Regions from separate parts of the Roseateles albus genome, predicted to be linked through region 1. Evidence: predicted binding sites of a transcription regulator. Region 1 holds the regulator's gene; each other region holds the start of a gene.
The links. Region 1 encodes sigma-54, which starts transcription at its own class of promoters, with help from an activator protein. Its sites were predicted from a motif close to TGGCANGNAANCTGCTTT; they were not measured.

Region 1 (4,207 bases):
CTCGGCCGGCGTGATCCACTCGGTCCAGTCAATCGTGCGAGCCAAGGCATAGATATCGTCCTCATGGCGGTAGCCGCCCGAGGTCAGCTCAATCATCACGCGCTGCGCCAAGCGGCATTCGAGGTTGAGCTTCATCACGCCTTCGAGATCGCTTTTGAGCGCGATGCCACCGCGCAAGACCTCGATATGCGTCTTGGGCAGGATCAGGCGAACTTCTTCGTCCAGCAAGCGCTCCACGCCGGAGGCACAAGAGAGAAAAAGCTGGTGTACGGTTTTTGGGGATTCTTTGGCGGCCATGACGCTATTGTCCCAGCAACAGCGCCGCGACCTAAACTGCACCCATTTACTTTTACATCCTGGACCCGATGCTTACTTCCGACCAACTGACCCAATTCGGCGCGGCCAGCCTGCCCGGCTTGCTGGGCATCGTGATTCTGCAGGCCGGCCTGGACGAGGTGCATGCCGAGTTGCCGGTGCGTCCCGTCGTGATGGCGCCGAACGGCTATTTGCATGCCGGCAGCATCGTCAGCTTGGCCGACACCTGCGCGGGTTACGGTTGCATCGCCAATTTGCCGGCCGGTGCGAGCGGCTTCACGACGATTGAGTTGAAGTCCAATCACTTGGGCACCGCCCGTGACGGCGTGATCGAGTGCAGGGCCAAGCCGGTGCATCTGGGCCGCACGACTCAAGTGTGGGACGCGGTGGTGACGCATCGCGAGACGGGCAAGACGCTGGCGCTGTTCCGCTGTACGCAGATGCTGCTTTACCCCAAATAGGGCTTAACGTCCCGGGAACATGCGCTCATCGTCGAAGATCATGCTGTGGGTGGTGCGCAGCACGACGCCGTCCTTGAAGTGCACATTGAAACGCTGGCGCTGACCCATCATTTCATCGGGCACGGTCCAGTCCCAGACCTCTTCGCCGCTGAATCTGAATGTCACGCGCGTGCGTTCCTTGCCCAGCAGGCGGCTGACCTGATCGGGCGTCCAGCCCGGTTGCACGCGGGCCCGCACGGCGGGCTGCAAGGTGTCCTCGATGCTGATGACCTTGCCATCGGCGTCGACGCGGATCATCAGCGCGCTCTTGCCCATCGGTTGCTGCGAATACTCCAAGGTCTTGCCGCCTTTGCCGTCAAGGTCGGGCCAGATCTGCGTCGGCTGACCATATTGGGCCAGCACGGCGGCCGCACTCATGCCGGGGCTGACGCTGCGTGGGCTGGGTACGCTGACACAAGCGGCGAGGCTCAGGCACATGAGGCTCGCAATGGCGATCGTTTTGAAAACAGACATGAGGTCTTTGCTCCTTAGTTGACCCGCCGCATCGTGGTCGTGCCGATTTTCATGCCTTCGCGGTACTTGGCCACGGTGCGGCGCGCGACCTGTATGCCTTGCTCGTCCAGCATTTCGGCCAGCGCGCTGTCGGACAGTGGCTTGGCTGGGTTCTCGGCGTCGATGAATTGCTTGATCAAGGCGCGCACAGCGGTGCTCGAAGCATTGCCGCCGGCCTCGGTGCTGAGCCCCGAGCCGAAGAAGTATTTCAACTCAAAAGTGCCGAACACGGTGGCCATGTATTTGGCCGTGGTGACGCGCGAGATGGTCGACTCATGCAGACCCAACTCATCAGCAATCTCGCGCAGCACCAGCGGTTTCATCGCCAAAGCGCCATGCGTGAAGAAGGCTTTTTGGCGCTCCACGATGGCCTGCGAGACGCGCAAAATCGTATCAAAGCGCTGCTGGATATTCTTGATGAACCAGCGCGCTTCCTGCAGCTGACCGCCGAGCGGGCTGTTGGTGATGCCGCCGCGCGTTTGGCGCAGCGCGTTCGCATACAGCTCGTTGATGCGCAGCTTCGGTGCCACCTCGGGGTTGATGATGACGCGCAACTCGCGCCCGACCTTGCGCACGATCACGTCCGGGATTACCGCTGCGGCCATGCCGCGTGCAAAAGCGCGCCCCGGCTTGGGCTCCAGTGAAACAATTAAGGCCTGCGCCTCACGCAAGAGCTCATCGTCGGCACCGGTCAGGGCCGACAGCCTCTTGTAGTCACGCCGGGCCAGCAGCTCCAGGTGTTTTTGGCAGATCATGATGGCGATCATCTGCGCCGCGCTGCGCGGCAGGGCGCGCAATTGCAACTCCAGGCATTCGGCCAAATCTTTCGCACCGACGCCGGTGGGCGTCATGTTCTTCAGCCATTTCAGCGCGATACGAAGATGGTCCAGCAGGTCTTCGCGCTCTTCGATGTCCTCGGACAGCGCCTCTGAGATTTCTTCAAGGCTGTCTTCCAGATAGCCGTCTTCATTCAATGATTCGATCAGCACATGCAAGGCCATGCGGTCGGACTCCGACAAGCCCATGCCAGCCATTTGCTGAGTTAGGTGCTCTTGCAGGCTGATTTCGCCCGTGGATTGATCGGCATGTTCGCCGTCGTCATCGCCGCTGCCTGAGTTGCTGCCGGGGCTGTTGGCCGGCAACTCGCGGATGCCGTCAAAGTCATCGCGCTCGGTGCCGTTCTCCCAGTCTTCGCGCTCGACTGCGCCGAAGTCCTCGGCCTGCAACTCGGCCGCGGCCTCGCCACCGCCGCCCAGCTCCATATCGGCGCCGCTGTCCTCAGCGGCGGTCGCTTCGCTGATGCTGGCGCGCATCTCGGCCAACTCGGGCGCCGCGACGCTGAAATCCTCCTCGGTTTCCAGCAGCGGGTTCTGCGCCAGCATCTGCTCGACTTCTTGGTTCAACTCCAGGGTCGAGAGTTGCAGCAGCCGGATTGACTGCTGCAACTGCGGCGTTAACGATAGGTGCTGGCTCAGCCGTAGCTGCAAAGAGGGTTTCATTCGCCGCTAACCAGATCACATGCGGAAGTTTTCGCCGAGATAGACCTTGCGCACGTCGGCGTTCTCGATGATTTCGGCCGGTGTGCCTTCGGCCAGCACCGAACCTTCGCTGATGATGTAGGCGCGGTCACAGATGCCCAGCGTCTCGCGCACATTGTGGTCGGTGATCAAGACACCAATGCCGCGCGCCTTCAGGAAGCCGATGATGCGCTGGATCTCCAGCACCGCGATCGGGTCGACGCCGGCAAAGGGCTCGTCCAGCAGGATGAAGCGCGGCTGGGTGGCCAGTGCGCGCGCAATCTCGACGCGCCGCCGCTCACCGCCCGACAAGGCCGGCGCCGGGCTGTCGCGCAGCTTTTCGATGCTGAGGTCGTGCAGCAGGCTCTCTAGCAATTCGTTGATGCGGTCAGGCGAGAGGGCGCGGCCATCCGGCCCGACTTGCAACTCCAGCACCGCGCGGATGTTCTGTTCGGTCGTCAGCTTGCGAAAGATCGAAGCCTCTTGCGGCAGATAGCTCAGGCCCAGGCGCGCACGCTGATGGATAGGTAAATGCTGCACGGCGCGGCCGTCGATGCGGATCTCGCCGGCATCGGCGCGCACCAAGCCGACGATCATGTAAAAGCTGGTCGTTTTGCCTGCACCATTGGGGCCCAAAAGGCCAACCACCTCGCCGCTGTTGACGCCGACATGGACATTGGTGACGACCCGGCGTACCCCATATGTCTTGGCCAGGCCCTCGGCCTCCAAGCGGCTGCGCGGGCCAGACTCCAGCGCCGGGATGTGAGCTGCGCTGCTCATCAAGGTTGGCGTTTCGGCAAGGTCACGCTGGGCTGCAGCGGCACCGCTGAGGCCGGCGCTGCATTGGCCTCGGCCGCAGCAGCGCCACGAGGCATCAACACCACCCGTACCCGGCCGCTCGGGTGTGGCGAGGTGGCGCCGCCTTCGGCCGTGAAAACTTCGCTGCGGTTGTTGTAGACGATCAAGGCGCCGGTGACCTCATCGGCCACCTTGCTGCCCTGGGTGCGGCGCACCACCGCATTGCCAAGAAAACGCACCGAATCGCTGCGGGTATCGTATTCAAGTGCATCGGCAAAACCTTCGATGGCCTCGCCGGGCACATCGCGCGCCTGGCGGAAGCTGACTTGCTTGCCGGTTTTGCCGCTGGCGTTCGCTTGGTAATAGCCGTCGCCGGTTTCGCGCAGGTCGATGCGCTCGGCCCGCAGCACCAGGCTGCCCCGGCTCAGCACCACATCGCCGAGAAACTCGGTTCTCTGGTTGGCCACGTCGACACTGCCACCTTTCTCGGAAGCGATGTTCAAGGGCATCAGGTGGTCGGCCTTCTCGGCCCACGCCGGCCCTGCGGCCAGCGTCAGCAAGGCG
Region 2 (4,207 bases), 260 kb from region 1:
ATCGGCTCGGCCTTGAAGCGGCCCGCCAACCAGTGCGACATCAAACGCGCGCGCGGGTCGCTGGGGTGGAGCAAGGCCATGGCCTGGCTCATCAACGCACCGCGCAAGTCGGCGTCCATGGCGTCCAAGGCCATCGGCATCCAGGGCTGGGTCAGCGCGTCCAGCAAGAGCATGGGGTCGCCATGCAACTCCATCAGCGGGCCCTTGAGGCTTTTCTCAAAGTCGGCCCGGCTGACGCCGGAAAAAATATACAGGCGCAACATCGCCAGCATCTCGGCGCGCGAGCGAAAGCTGATCCAGCCGATTTCGCGCCGCACATCGCCATAGCCGCCGCCCAAGACCCAGGCCAGTCGGCGCCAGTAGCTCGGCAATTGAGGTGATTCCTCGCGCAGCAGCAGGAGCTGCATGCGGTCGCTGTGTTCACGCGGGTCCAGCACAAAGCCATGTCCCGGTACCTGCTCGACCAAGCCACGGCGCAGCAGAGACTGCAGGCATTGCGTCGCTTGGCTCAGTTCAAACGGCAGGCCCCGCGCTCTGTCTACGGCGCCGCTGGCCTGCAGCCATTGCTGCACACCCTGTGCACCGCGCGTGCCGCCGCTGAGCAGCAGCGCGTCAAACACCTGTTGCTCATCGTCGGCATGCAAGGGCGGTGACGCTGGCTTGTTGGCTTTGGCGCCGCCAGAGGGGGCAGACTTGCTGTTCATGATTTCGGCTTTGATATGACGCGCTTTGGCCAGCAACTCCTCCTTGTTTTGTGACACCAGTCCGGCGATGGAGGCCGGGCTTGCATCAAAACTCGGGGGAGGAATCTTCTTGGCCATATTGCATTGGAGAGCGAAGCGCGCAGTATGCCTACCCGCGCGGCCCCAAGCGCTTGTCGGGCAAGCGGGGTCTGCTCTGTGATGCAAGTCACGCGTCCCGCTACCCAGCCCGCTCGGGGCTCAAATGCGCACACAAAGCCGGTAATGCTCACTTGCTTTAGCCGCTGGGCACCGTACATTGCAGTCAAGCGCCGGATCTGTTCTCTCAAGGCTCCACCTGCAGCGGCGCAAAAATCTAATTTCGATCCACCCCATGAAAATACGCGTCCTTGGTTGCTCCGGTGCAATTGCGTCCGGTTACAAGACCACCGCCTTTTTGCTGGACGACTGCATCTTGATCGACGCCGGTACCGGTGTCGGTGATTTGCCGCTTGAAGCAATGGCGCGAATTGACCATATCTTGGTCAGTCACTCGCACTTGGACCATGTGTTGGCGATCCCGCTGATGGCCGATGCGGTGCTGCGCATGCGCGAGGTCGCCGGGCGGCCACCGATCCAGATCCACGCGCTGCCAGAGACCTTGGACGCCTTGCGCCGGCATATCTTCAATGGCGTCATCTGGCCCGACTTCACCCGCCTGCCCAGCGCGGCGCATCCGGTGCTGAGCCTGCACCCCTTCGAGCTGGGCCAGCGCTTGATGCTGCGGGGGGCTGATGAGAAAACACGCGAGATTGAGGTCATCACCGCCGCGCACACGGTGCCTGCGGTTGGCTTTGCGGTCAGTGGCGCCCAGGGTAACTGGGTTTTCACAGGGGATACCGGCCCCAACCCGCTGCTTTGGCAGCGTTTGGCCGATATGCCGCTGGCGCATCTGGTGATAGAAACCGCGTTTGGCGATGACGAGCAGCGCCTCGCCCAGGTCAGCCGCCATTTATGCCCTTCGGCGCTGAGTTTGGAGCTGGCCCAATTGGGCGGCAGCGTCGAGGTGCATATCACCCATATCAAGCCGGGCGAAGACGAAGCCGTGATGGGGGCCGTCTCCGCACTGGCCACGCCGCACCGTATCAGCGCGCTGAAGGCGGGGGATGAGATGGTGTTTTAGGGCCTCCAGTGGCCAGCCCTGTGTTGGCTTGTGCGGCAGTTGAGCTAAAAGCGCCTACTCGGGCGCTTTTTGTTTTTTCCAAGGCGACTGGCTGACAGCTTCTGGCTGAGCAAGTTGGGCTGACAAAAAACGTCACATTGGCATCCCGCCGACAGAATTGCGCCCACTGAAGTGACCATTTTTGTCAGTTCCCGGGCGCGCCCACCGGGTCAAGCGTGAGAAAGCACACGGAAACTCCGGTAAAAATACCTGGCATGACCCCTGCATTCAGGGGGGTAGCCTCTACCCCTTTTCAACACCCCCTCTGCAGGAGTCCCATCATGAACATGAAGCGCGTACAACAAGGTTTCACCCTGATCGAACTGATGATCGTCGTGGCGATTATTGGTATTTTGGCTGCGGTGGCGATTCCGCAATATCGCGATTACACGTCGAAGTCCAAAGCTGCGTCCGGTTTGTCTAGCCTGAATGCATACAAGCAAGCGGTGTCCATCTGTGCTCAAGAGACAAGTACGCTCACCGGATGCAATTTGGGCACGAATGGCATCCCTGCCACGATGGCAACCCCATTGATCAGCTCGGTCGCGATCACCGACGGAGTGATTACCGCAGCCGTGCCAGCCAATGCGATGGGCAATACTGCAGCGGGTTCAATCATCCTGACACCAACGTCTGGCGCCGCATCGATTACTTGGGCCATCACATCATCAGGCATGCCATCAGCTGTTTCCACTGCTTTAGCTAAGAACAACTGATACATCTTTTTATGCAGGTATTCGCCCGGTAACCTGAAGCGAGGCAAGGAACTCCAACACCTCCACCGAGCCAAACCAAGCCCCAAAAAGCGCCCTCACCGGCGCTTTTTTTATGTGCGCCCAGCTTGGGCGCACTCTTGGAGGTGCAAGTCCTCCCATCAGTTGTCCACGACGAACGAAGTGCAAGCGCAACTGCATGAGGGCGACCGAGTGCGGGGAGTAATCGTGGAGCGATAAGCCAGCAGAGGTCGTAGTAGCTGGTGCATGCCGATTCCAAGGCGAATGCCTGCCAGTTTCTGGCTGAGTAAGCTGGAGCTGACAGAAAACGTCACATTGGCACCCCCTCCGACCGAATTGCGCCCATTGAAGTGCCCATTTTTGTCAGTTGCCGGGCGCGCCCACCGGGTCAAGCGTGAGAAAGCACACGGAAACTCGGGTAAAAATACCTGGCATGACCCCTGCGTTCAGGGGGGTGCCTCTACCCCTTTTAACACCGCATCTCCAGGAGTCTCATCATGAACATGAAGCGCGTACAACAAGGTTTCACCCTGATCGAACTGATGATCGTCGTGGCGATTATTGGTATTTTGGCTGCGGTGGCGATTCCGCAATATCGCGATTACACGTCGAAGTCCAAAGCTGCGTCCGGTTTGTCTAGCCTGAATGCATACAAGCAATCGGTGTCCATCTGTGCTCAAGAGACAGGTACGCTCACCGGATGCAATTTGGGTACGAATGGTATCCCTGCCACGATGGCAACCCCATTGATCAGTTCGGTCGCGATCACCGACGGAGTGATTACCGCAGCCGTGCCAGCCAATGCGATGGGCAATACTGCAGCGGGTTCAATCATCCTGACACCAACGTCTGGCGCCGCATCGATTACTTGGGCCATTACCTCAACAGGCATGCCATCAGCTGTTTCCACCGCGTTAGCTAAGAACAACTGATACGTCTATTCATGCAGGTATTCGCCCGGTAACTTGAAACGAGGCAAGGAACTCCAACACCTCCACCGGGCCAAACCGAGCCCCAAAAAGCGCCCTTACCGGCGCTTTTTTATTGGGCAAGGCAAAACTAAAGCGATGGTCTAAGCATCACTTAAGCCGCCCGACTCCGCCACGCTCCTGATCCCCGCCACAAACCTCGGCCACAGCTGCTCCGGCAAGTCATGGCCCATGCCTTCGATGATGTCCAGCCGGGCGCCAGCAATCCGCCGCACCAGATCATGCGCGGCGGCAACCGGTATTAGCGGGTCTTTGTTACCGTGTTGAACCAGGGTCGGCGTCTTGATGCGGCCGAGTTGGCCGGCGCGGTGGGTGTCGGCGGCGATGGCCGCGAGTTGGCGCAAGACGCCGCGTGGGCGGTTGCTGCGCCGCAGCGAGGCCGAGATGCGCTGGCGCAGTTCGGCCTCGGGTGCCGGGTAGGCGGGGCTGCCGATCAGACGGAACAGCCTGTAAGTGCGCTCGGCCACGGCCGCAAAGTCATGCGGGTCGCTGGGCCGGCTGAGCAAGGCGCCACGCACGCGCATCGATGGGCCGGGTAGCCTGTGGCTGCCGCTGCTGGTCATCATCAAAGTCAGGCTCTTG
Region 3 (4,207 bases), on a different contig from region 1:
CATCTTCAGCGCCAGCGAGCCATCTGGCTGCGGCTCGCGGAACTCCACCATGCGTGAATTGATGCGGCTTTGCAGCAAGAACTGCGTGTATTGATCGACGCTGTCGTGGTCCATGCCGCCGCCCGAGTGCCGACCGGTTTGGTAGCGCAAATAGAGTTCGTAATGCTCTTGGCTATAGCCCAGGCGCATCACCTTGGCTTGCAGATGGCGGTGTTGATGCCAGGCCCGGCGCTGGCTGCGGCTGGGCTTGAAGCTGGCGGCCGGCACCCGCATCGGCACGCAAGCCTTGCAGCCGTCGCAGTAAGGGCGGTAGGTGAACAGGCCGCTGCGCCGAAAGCCCGCCGCCACCAGGCCCGAATAGGCGTCGGCGTGAATCAAATGGCTGGGCGTGGCCACTTGCGAGCGAGCTTGCCGGTCGGGCAGGTAGCTGCAAGCGTAGGCGGCAGTCGCATAGAACTGCAGCTGCGCCAAGGGTAGTTCTTTGGGATGTGTCACGGCGTGGCTCGCAAGGGGCTAGTCTTGATCCAGCAAGGCCCAAAGGGCTGGATGATAGGCCCAGTTGCTTGGTGCTGCCTCGCTCACGGCTTGGCCCACATGTGCTTCAAACGCGCTGCGCGGCACTTCGGCCGCGCCCAGCGAGGCCAAGTGGCCAGTGTTTTGTTGGCAGTCTATCCAGGGGATGCCATGCTTGCGGCACAAGCAGACCAAGGCGGCGAGTGCAATCTTGGAGGCGTCGCTGCGGCGCATGAACATCGACTCGCCGAAGAACATACGGCCCAGATTGACGCCGTAAAGGCCGCCGACCAGTTCGCCGTCCATCCAAGTCTCGATGCTGTGAACTGCGCCCGATTGCTTTGCCCAGTCAAGATAGGCTGCCTGCATCTCGGGCAAGATCCAGGTGCCGGACTGGCCTTCGCGCGGCGCGCCGGCGCAGGCATTCAGCACTTCCGGCAAGGCGGAGTCAACGCGGATTTCGCAATTGGCCGAGCGTCTGAAATGGGCGATGGTTTTGCGCAGCGAGCGCGCGAGCTTGAAGTTCTGCGTTTGCAGCACCATGCGTGGGTCGGGCGCCCACCACAGCGGCGGCTGGCCGGCGCCATACCAAGGGAAGACGCCGCATGAATAGGCCGCGTGCAGGCGCTGAGGGCTCAAGTCTCCGCCGGCGGCGAGCAGGCCAGGGGCGTCCGAATCGGCGCCCAAGGCGCGCGCGCTGGGCGGAAATTCCAAAGAGTTGTCATCAAGCCAATCGATCATGCCTGCCATGGTAGCGTGTAGCCCAAGATGAACTTTCAACTGGCCTGCGCCCCATGATTACCCTTTTTGGAATTTCGAACTGCGACACCGTGAAGCGCGCGCGCGCCTGGCTCACTGAGCAGGGCTTGAGCTACGAATTTCATGACTTCAAAAAGGCCGGTGTGCCACCGGGCGACTTGGCCGCGTGGTGCGAGCAGCTCGGCTGGGAGCGGGTCTTGAACCGCGCCGGCACGACCTGGCGCAAGCTCGACGAAGCCACCCGCGCAGCGGTCGTTGACAGTGCCTCGGCACAAGCCTTGTTGCTCACCCAGCCCAGCGCCATCAAGCGCCCGGTCATGCGCTGGGCCGACGGGCGCCTGAGCGTGGGGTTTTCGGCCGAGCTGTTCATTAGCCATCTCAATAGCCAAGTTTGATCCTGTTTTGGTGCGTGTCGCCCCTTGTTTGTGCGTGTCACGATGAGTCAGCGCCACTTTTTGGTGTGAGTTGGCTTGATTTGGTGCGCGACAGTGAGCCAAAAGCGGGCATGTATCTTGCTGATCTGGTGCATTAATTCCCGAGTCGGTGCGCTGCACTCGGGATGCCGTGCTCAATGATTACCGCAGGACTCAGAGAACCCGATGGAGAACTTCAAACAAAGCGCTGATGCGCTGTTCATTCTGCTGGGCGCCATCATGGTGCTCGCCATGCATGCCGGCTTTGCTTTTCTGGAGCTTGGCACGGTGCGCAAGAAGAACCAGGTCAATGCGCTGGTGAAAATCTTGGTGGATTTTTGCGTGTCGACCGTCGCGTATTTTTTATTGGGCTACACGGTTGCTTATGGCAGCAACTTCTTCACCGGGGCCGAAACGTTGGCCCTGAAGAACGGCTATGAGCTGGTCAAGTTTTTCTTCTTGCTGACCTTCGCCGCGGCGATACCGGCGATTATTTCTGGCGGTATCGCCGAGCGGGCCCGCTTTGGCCCGCAGTTGGCCGCCACGGCCGTGATCGTCGGTTTGATCTACCCTTTGTTTGAGGGCGTGGCCTGGAATCAGGCATGGGGCCTGCAAGCCTGGTTGAAGGCTCAATTCGGCGCCGAATTTCATGACTTTGCCGGCAGCGTGGTGGTGCATGCGGTGGGTGGTTGGATAGGCTTGGCGGCCGTGTTGCTGCTGGGGCCGCGCTTGAATCGCTACCGCAAGGACGGCGCCATCAGCGCGCATCCGCCCTCCAGCATTCCCTTTTTGGCGCTGGGCGCCTGGGTGCTGACCGTGGGCTGGTTTGGCTTCAATGTGATGAGCGCACAAACGCTGGACAAGATGAGCGGCCTGGTGGCGGTGAACTCGCTGATGGCTATGGCCGGCGGAACCTTAGTGGCCGTCTTGCTGGGCCGCAATGACCCCGGATTTGCCTACAACGGCCCCTTGGCCGGTCTGGTTGCGGTGTGTGCGGGCTCCGACCTGATGCATCCGCTGGGCGCATTGATCGTCGGGGGTGTGGCCGGCGCCATCTTCGTCAAGATGTTCACCCTGACGCAGAACCGCTGGAAGATCGATGACGTGTTGGGCGTTTGGCCGCTGCACGGCTTGTGCGGCGCCTGGGGCGGTATTGCCGCCGGCATCTTCGGCCAGTCGGCGCTGGGCGGCCTGGGTGGGGTCAGCCTGGCGGCGCAGTTGCTGGGCACCTTGGCCGGTGTGGTCTGGGCTTTGCTCGGCGGCTTCACGGTGTATGGCTTGCTGCGGCACTTTGTCGGCCTGCGCCTGACGCGGGAAGAAGAATTCGACGGCGCCGATCTGTCCATCCACAAGATCGGCTCCACGCCGGAGCGTGAGGTCAGCTGGTAAGCTCCCGATCTTTCGGTTTCCAAGACCTTTCGCCCATGTTTACAGGCATTGTTCAGGCCGTCGCCAGCGTCGCGGCCATCACCGACCGGCCCGGCCTGCGCAGCTTTGCGCTGCAGTTTCCGCCCGGCTTTTGTGTCGGCCTCGAGATCGGCGCCAGCGTGTCTTGCGACGGCGTGTGCCTGACCGTCACGGCCTTGGGTCCGGGCGACCAAGCCAATTTTGACGTGATGCAGCAAAGCCTGAGTCTGACAACCTTGGCCGGCTTGAAGCAGGGCAGTTTGCTCAATGTTGAGCGCGCCGCGCGCGACGGCGCCGAGATTGGGGGCCACCCACTATCCGGCCATATCGATTTCATGGCGACGGTGGCGGCCGTGCGGCGCCCCGAAAACAATGTCTGTGTGCGCATCCAAGTACCACCGACCTGGATGCGCTATATCTTCGCCAAGGGTTATATCGCCATCAACGGCGCCAGCCTGACCGTCGCCGAGGCCGATCGCCAAGCCGGCTGGTTCGAGGTTTGGCTGATCCCCGAAACGCTGCGCATGACGACCTTTGGCGCCAAGGCCGAGGGTGATTTGCTCAATATCGAAATCGAGCGCCAGACGCAAGTCTTTGTGGATACCGTGCGGGCGGCGATCGACGAGCGGCTCGGCCCCTTGCTGCCGGCCCTGGAGAAGCTGCTGGCCGCCCAGGGCCAGAGCCTGGATGATCTGGGCCAGCCGCCACTCAAGCCGGTCGGCTAAGGCCAAAAATCGGCTTTGCTGAGCTGGATCAAGCCTGCGAAAAAAAAGCCGGCAATATTGAAGGAATAGGCGTTTCCTAGGGTTGTCCCGCATACACTGCCTGCCAATTGTTCGGGCCTTGTTGTAGCCGGTCCGGAAGAGGAAAACCATGGAACAGCCGACGACTCCGATTCAAGCGCTGCAGGCTTGGTTGGCCGCGCAGACACCAGGTGCCGCGCTGGCCGGTGTGCCGGTGGGCAGCTTGCTGACTCATTTTCTGCAAGCGCAGGCACAGGGTTTGCCGTCAGCCGGGCATGAGCTGCGCGTGCTGCAAGTGCTGGTCGATCATTGGCTCAAGCGCATGCACGCCGATATTGAGAGCTTCCCGCCCGGCGCCGTGGCGGTGCTGAG
Region 4 (4,207 bases), on a different contig from region 1:
GTTGATAGTAAGACGCCCCCAGCACCCAGACTGCAGCGCTCGCGCTGGCCGTGGCCAATTCCCAGCGCCGGTTGGAACTGCTCCAGGCCAGTAGCATCAAGAGGCCGCCCAGGCAAGGCAGCCAGATGCAAAGGCCGGCCAGCACCAGCGCGACGGCAACAGGGATTGGGCGGCGCAGATCCGGCCAAGCTCGCGCGGCCAGTGCAAAGCCACCCAGCGCGAATGCGACTGCGCCAGCCTGGTAGGCCCATCGCAAGCTGGCGGGCATCTCCAACTCGGGGCCGAAAAAGCCCTGTTCCAGAGCGGCGAAACTGCCCAAGACTGCGAGGCCGAGCACCAGCATCAAGAGCCAACCGGTGGCAACTGCCTCCAGCAGCGCCGCCTTGGCCGCATGCCTGCCGTGCAGCAGCCGGGCCTGCTGCAAGAGCAGCGCGGCCAGCCCCATCGCCAAACCCGCATGCAGGATCAGCCAGTACACCCCGAGCCCCTTGCGCTGGCTCAATCCCGTTGGAATCAGCATGATGCAGAAAAACAGTCCGGCAGCCGCTCCCAGCAACACGCGCAGCCAAGCTTTGTCAATGGCCAGGGCCAGCCCGAAGCAGACCATCAGCAGCAGGGCCGAAGCGACTGATTCGTGCAAATCACGGTACAGACCCAGGCTCAAGGTCAGCGCGCCGCTCAGCAGCAGCGGCAGGGCCAATTGCTCGACGAACAAGGTCGCCTTCCTGGCGCGCAAGATGATGCTCGCCGCCACCATCAGCAGGGCGCCGACGAGATAGGCGCCGCTCCCTTCTGTCAACGCCGGCCCCAGCAGCAAGTAGATGCAAATCAGCAGTGGTACCGCCGCCAACCAGGCGCCCAGCGCCGTCAGCAGCACCAGTGACCAGGGGCGTTCCTCAGTGGCAGGCAACTCTGCTGAACTGGGTAACAAACCCGCTGTGATCGCGCGCTGCAACACTTGCGCCGACGTCAATGCTGCTGTGTTCATTGGGCCGCTCCCGCCGCGCCGGCGTGGTGACGTGCGAGCCGCATCAGGCCGCTGACGCTGGCCGCCAGCAGCAGCGCCGCAAACGCCCCGAGCAGCAGAAGCCGCAGCGGATCGTCGCCGAGCGAGCCATGGCCCAGGCTCAGCCAATGTGCAGCACCGAACACCAGCAGCGTGTTCAGCCCTAAGGCCACTATGCTCAGCTGAGCCATGTCAAAGCCTTGAGCACGGCGGGCGACCAGTGCGGCAGCCAGCAGCCCCAGGATCAGGCCGATCCAATACTGCGGCATCACCTCTGTACGCAGTAAACCATTCAGAGCCACTGCGGTGCCTAAGGCGGTGGCCAGTCCCATCGCCACACGCAGCGTGAGCAGACCAGCGCCGGTCTGGCGGCGGCACAGCGGCCCGAGCAGAATCAGCATCAGGCTGATTGCGCCAAAAGCCAGCGCGTGCACCACGATATCTGCGTCTTGGCCAGCCGGCAGCGCGCTCCAGCGCCCACCTAAATGGGTGTCCAGCCATAGCGCAATCGCTGTTGTCGTGATCGCAGCCCATGGCGTCCACAAAACATCGGAGCGCGCGCCCAAGCACAGCGGCAGGCCCAAGGCGGCCCAGAGCGCAAACAGCTGCCAAGGGTCGGCGCCGGTTTGGTAGGTTTGGCCGAAAAAGGCAAGCAAACCGCCCAAGCTCAGCAGGCATAACAAGGCCAAGGCGGCGCGGGCCTTGGGCCACAGCGCCGCACCTAGCGCGCTGCCGAGCAGCAGAGTTTGCAAGAGAGCAAAACGCCCGGCACGCCCCAGCTCGGCCCAGTTGGCCGCCACCCACATCAAAAGCCCTAAGCCGGCCAAGCCTGCCGCCAACAAGGCCGTACCGCGCAGCAGCTGTGCGCTCAAGTTGCGCGGCTGCTCGGTCAGGCCTGCCGCGCGCTGTAGCTGAAGCGCGGCTTGTTCGTCCAAGCCATATTGGGCGCCAAGTTGAAGGAGCAGGAGTCGTGTTTTCATTGGCGCAAATGATAAGGGCGGCCATGCCGCCCTCAATGACTAGCTTTTGCGGCGGGTGTCAGCGTTCCATGATCTGGACGACGTCGGACTTCATGATGGTGACGCGCTTGCCATCGGCATCGCGGTACTCGTAGCTGCCGGCTTTCTCATCCAAGTCGGGCTTGCCGTGGCTGACGATCATGCGGCCTTCTTTGGTGCTCATGATGTATTGCGTGGAACTGCAGCCGGCCAAGGCTGCAAGCAGAACCAAACAGATGGAAGCGCTGAGTTTCATGGCTTGATCTCCTATCTAAAGTTGATTTGTGAGGCCGGTCGACAAAGGCCGACGCGGCGAGTATTCCATGGCGAGCTGGCGTTAGCACAAGGAATTTCCCACCCTGGCCTTGGCAGCGCAGATTCAAATTAGGGGATTGATCTGGGCCTATGTTCGCGCTAGGGGCTATGCCTAGCTGGGCACGAAACTTGCATTTGGCTGATGACTCGGTCCAGACTATGCAAAACCCCAGCAAGCCCACTCCGCCCATCAAGGCCATCGCCATCGCCGCACCGCCCAGCCCCGCCCAAGGCTTGCGTGTGCTGCTGATCGACGATGGCGCGCACCGTGTGCAGCTGATTCAGCAAGAGCTGGCGCGCCAAGGCTGCGAGGTGGTCGGCGTGATCGAGCAGGGTGCCTTGATCCATGACTGCGTGCTGCGTCTGAAGCCCGATGTGGTGATTGTCGACAGCGAATCGCCGACGCGCGACACCTTGGAGAACCTCGCCACGCTGTCGCTGCAGATGCCGCGGCCGGTGGTGGTGTTCTCGGAGGACGGCGACCAAGGAACGATGCGCCGAGCGCTGCAGGCCGGCGTCAGCGCCTATGTGGTGGCGGGGCTGCAGCCGCAGCGTCTGGCTTCGGTGCTGCAAGTGGCCTGCCTGCGTTTTGAGCAAGACCTGGCCCTGCGCCAGGAGCTGACGCAGGCGCAAGCGCAACTCAGTGGGCGCAAGCTCATCGAGCGGGCCAAGGGCATCTTGATGGCGGAGATGGGCCTGGATGAAGACGCAGCCTACAAGCGCATGCGTCGCTTGGCCATGGACCGTGGCTCGCCCTTGATTGATGTGGCTGAACGCATCATTGATGCACAGGCCTTGTTGCGCTGCACCAAACTGGGTTGATTCTGGCTGGGCATGCCTTCAAAGCGTGCGCAAACCGCTCCCGACCCCCAGCGTTTTGGCTGGCACGAGTCCTGCTAAGTAGATCCTGAGACTCACAACGGCGTGGGTTCACTCAAGCGCAATATAGATTTTCGACGGACAACGGCGTCCGACCTTGGTTCTCGCTTTCTTTGGAAAGCCTGAGCGGGTCGACGCCGTTTTTGTTTTTGGAACTGGAGATGTTGATGAGCAAGAGTCTTGAACTTCAAGGAGAAGGTTTGATGAGCGCAGATCGTCGCAAACTATTGACCGGTGCTGCCGCTGGGGCTGTGACAGGTCTTGCTAGCAGCTTGCCCGGCGGCGCCTGGGCCGCCGGCTCCGACAAGCCCGAGAAGGAAGAGGTCCGCATCGGCTTCATTCCGCTGACCGATTGCGCCAGCGTCGTGATGGCCTCGGTCTTGGGCTTCGACAAGAAGTACGGCGTCAAAATCATTCCGACCAAGGAAGCCTCTTGGGCAGGCGTGCGCGACAAACTGGTCAACGGCGAGCTGGACATGGCGCATGCGCTCTACGGCATGATTTATGGCGTGCACCTCGGCGTGGCCGGCCCCAAGAAAGACATGGCCGTCTTGATGACCCTGAACAACAACGGCCAGGCGATCACGCTGTCCAAGAGGCTGGCCGACAAGGGCGCGGTCGACGGCGCGACGCTTGCCAAGCTGATGGCGACCGACAAGCGTGAGTACACCTTTGCCCAGACCTTCCCTACCGGCACCCACGCGATGTGGTTGTACTACTGGATGGCCGCGCATGGCATCAACCCGCTCAAGGACGCCAAGGTCATCACCGTGCCGCCGCCGCAGATGGTGGCGAATATGCGGGTCGGCAATATGGACGGCTATTGCGTCGGCGAGCCCTGGAACCACCGCGCCATCGTCGACGGCATCGGCATTACCGCCGTCACCTCGCAAGACATCTGGAAAGACCATCCCGAGAAGGTGCTGGCCAGCAGCGGCGACTTCGTTAAGCAGTACCCGAATACTGCGCGTGCCGTCATCATGGCCGTGCTGGAGGCCGGCCGCTGGAT

Region 2: a site for sigma-54 is predicted at 2,114-2,131, ahead of PRZ03_RS00600 (pilin). Genes of this name have one in related genera too.
Region 3: a site for sigma-54 is predicted at 1,774-1,791, ahead of PRZ03_RS18795 (ammonium transporter). Genes of this name have one in related genera too.
Region 4: a site for sigma-54 is predicted at 2,438-2,455, ahead of PRZ03_RS21210 (ANTAR domain-containing response regulator). Genes of this name have one in related genera too.

The regions. Positions count from the first base shown of each region.
Region 1 is NZ_JAQQXT010000001.1:395,552-399,758, forward strand. It holds gene PRZ03_RS01625 (THUMP domain-containing class I SAM-dependent RNA methyltransferase) at 1-297, opposite strand, end outside; gene PRZ03_RS01630 (PaaI family thioesterase) at 357-776, shown strand; gene PRZ03_RS01635 (outer membrane protein assembly factor BamE) at 780-1,289, opposite strand; gene PRZ03_RS01640 (RNA polymerase factor sigma-54) at 1,304-2,827, opposite strand; gene lptB (LPS export ABC transporter ATP-binding protein) at 2,843-3,625, opposite strand; gene lptA (lipopolysaccharide transport periplasmic protein LptA) at 3,625-4,207, opposite strand, start outside.
Region 2 is NZ_JAQQXT010000001.1:131,516-135,722, forward strand. It holds gene PRZ03_RS00590 (DEAD/DEAH box helicase) at 1-821, opposite strand, end outside; gene PRZ03_RS00595 (MBL fold metallo-hydrolase) at 1,075-1,863, shown strand; gene PRZ03_RS00600 (pilin) at 2,184-2,618, shown strand; gene PRZ03_RS00605 (pilin) at 3,134-3,568, shown strand; gene PRZ03_RS00610 (alpha/beta hydrolase) at 3,709-4,207, opposite strand, start outside.
Region 3 is NZ_JAQQXT010000013.1:70,284-74,490, forward strand. It holds gene PRZ03_RS18780 (arginyltransferase) at 1-495, opposite strand, end outside; gene aat (leucyl/phenylalanyl-tRNA--protein transferase) at 514-1,254, opposite strand; gene PRZ03_RS18790 (ArsC family reductase) at 1,308-1,667, shown strand; gene PRZ03_RS18795 (ammonium transporter) at 1,872-3,074, shown strand; gene PRZ03_RS18800 (riboflavin synthase subunit alpha) at 3,110-3,817, shown strand; gene PRZ03_RS18805 (hypothetical protein) at 3,966-4,207, shown strand, end outside.
Region 4 is NZ_JAQQXT010000017.1:43,606-47,812, forward strand. It holds gene PRZ03_RS21195 (GDYXXLXY domain-containing protein) at 1-988, opposite strand, end outside; gene PRZ03_RS21200 (DUF2157 domain-containing protein) at 985-1,986, opposite strand; gene PRZ03_RS21205 (YgdI/YgdR family lipoprotein) at 2,045-2,260, opposite strand; gene PRZ03_RS21210 (ANTAR domain-containing response regulator) at 2,479-3,141, shown strand; gene PRZ03_RS21215 (CmpA/NrtA family ABC transporter substrate-binding protein) at 3,402-4,207, shown strand, end outside.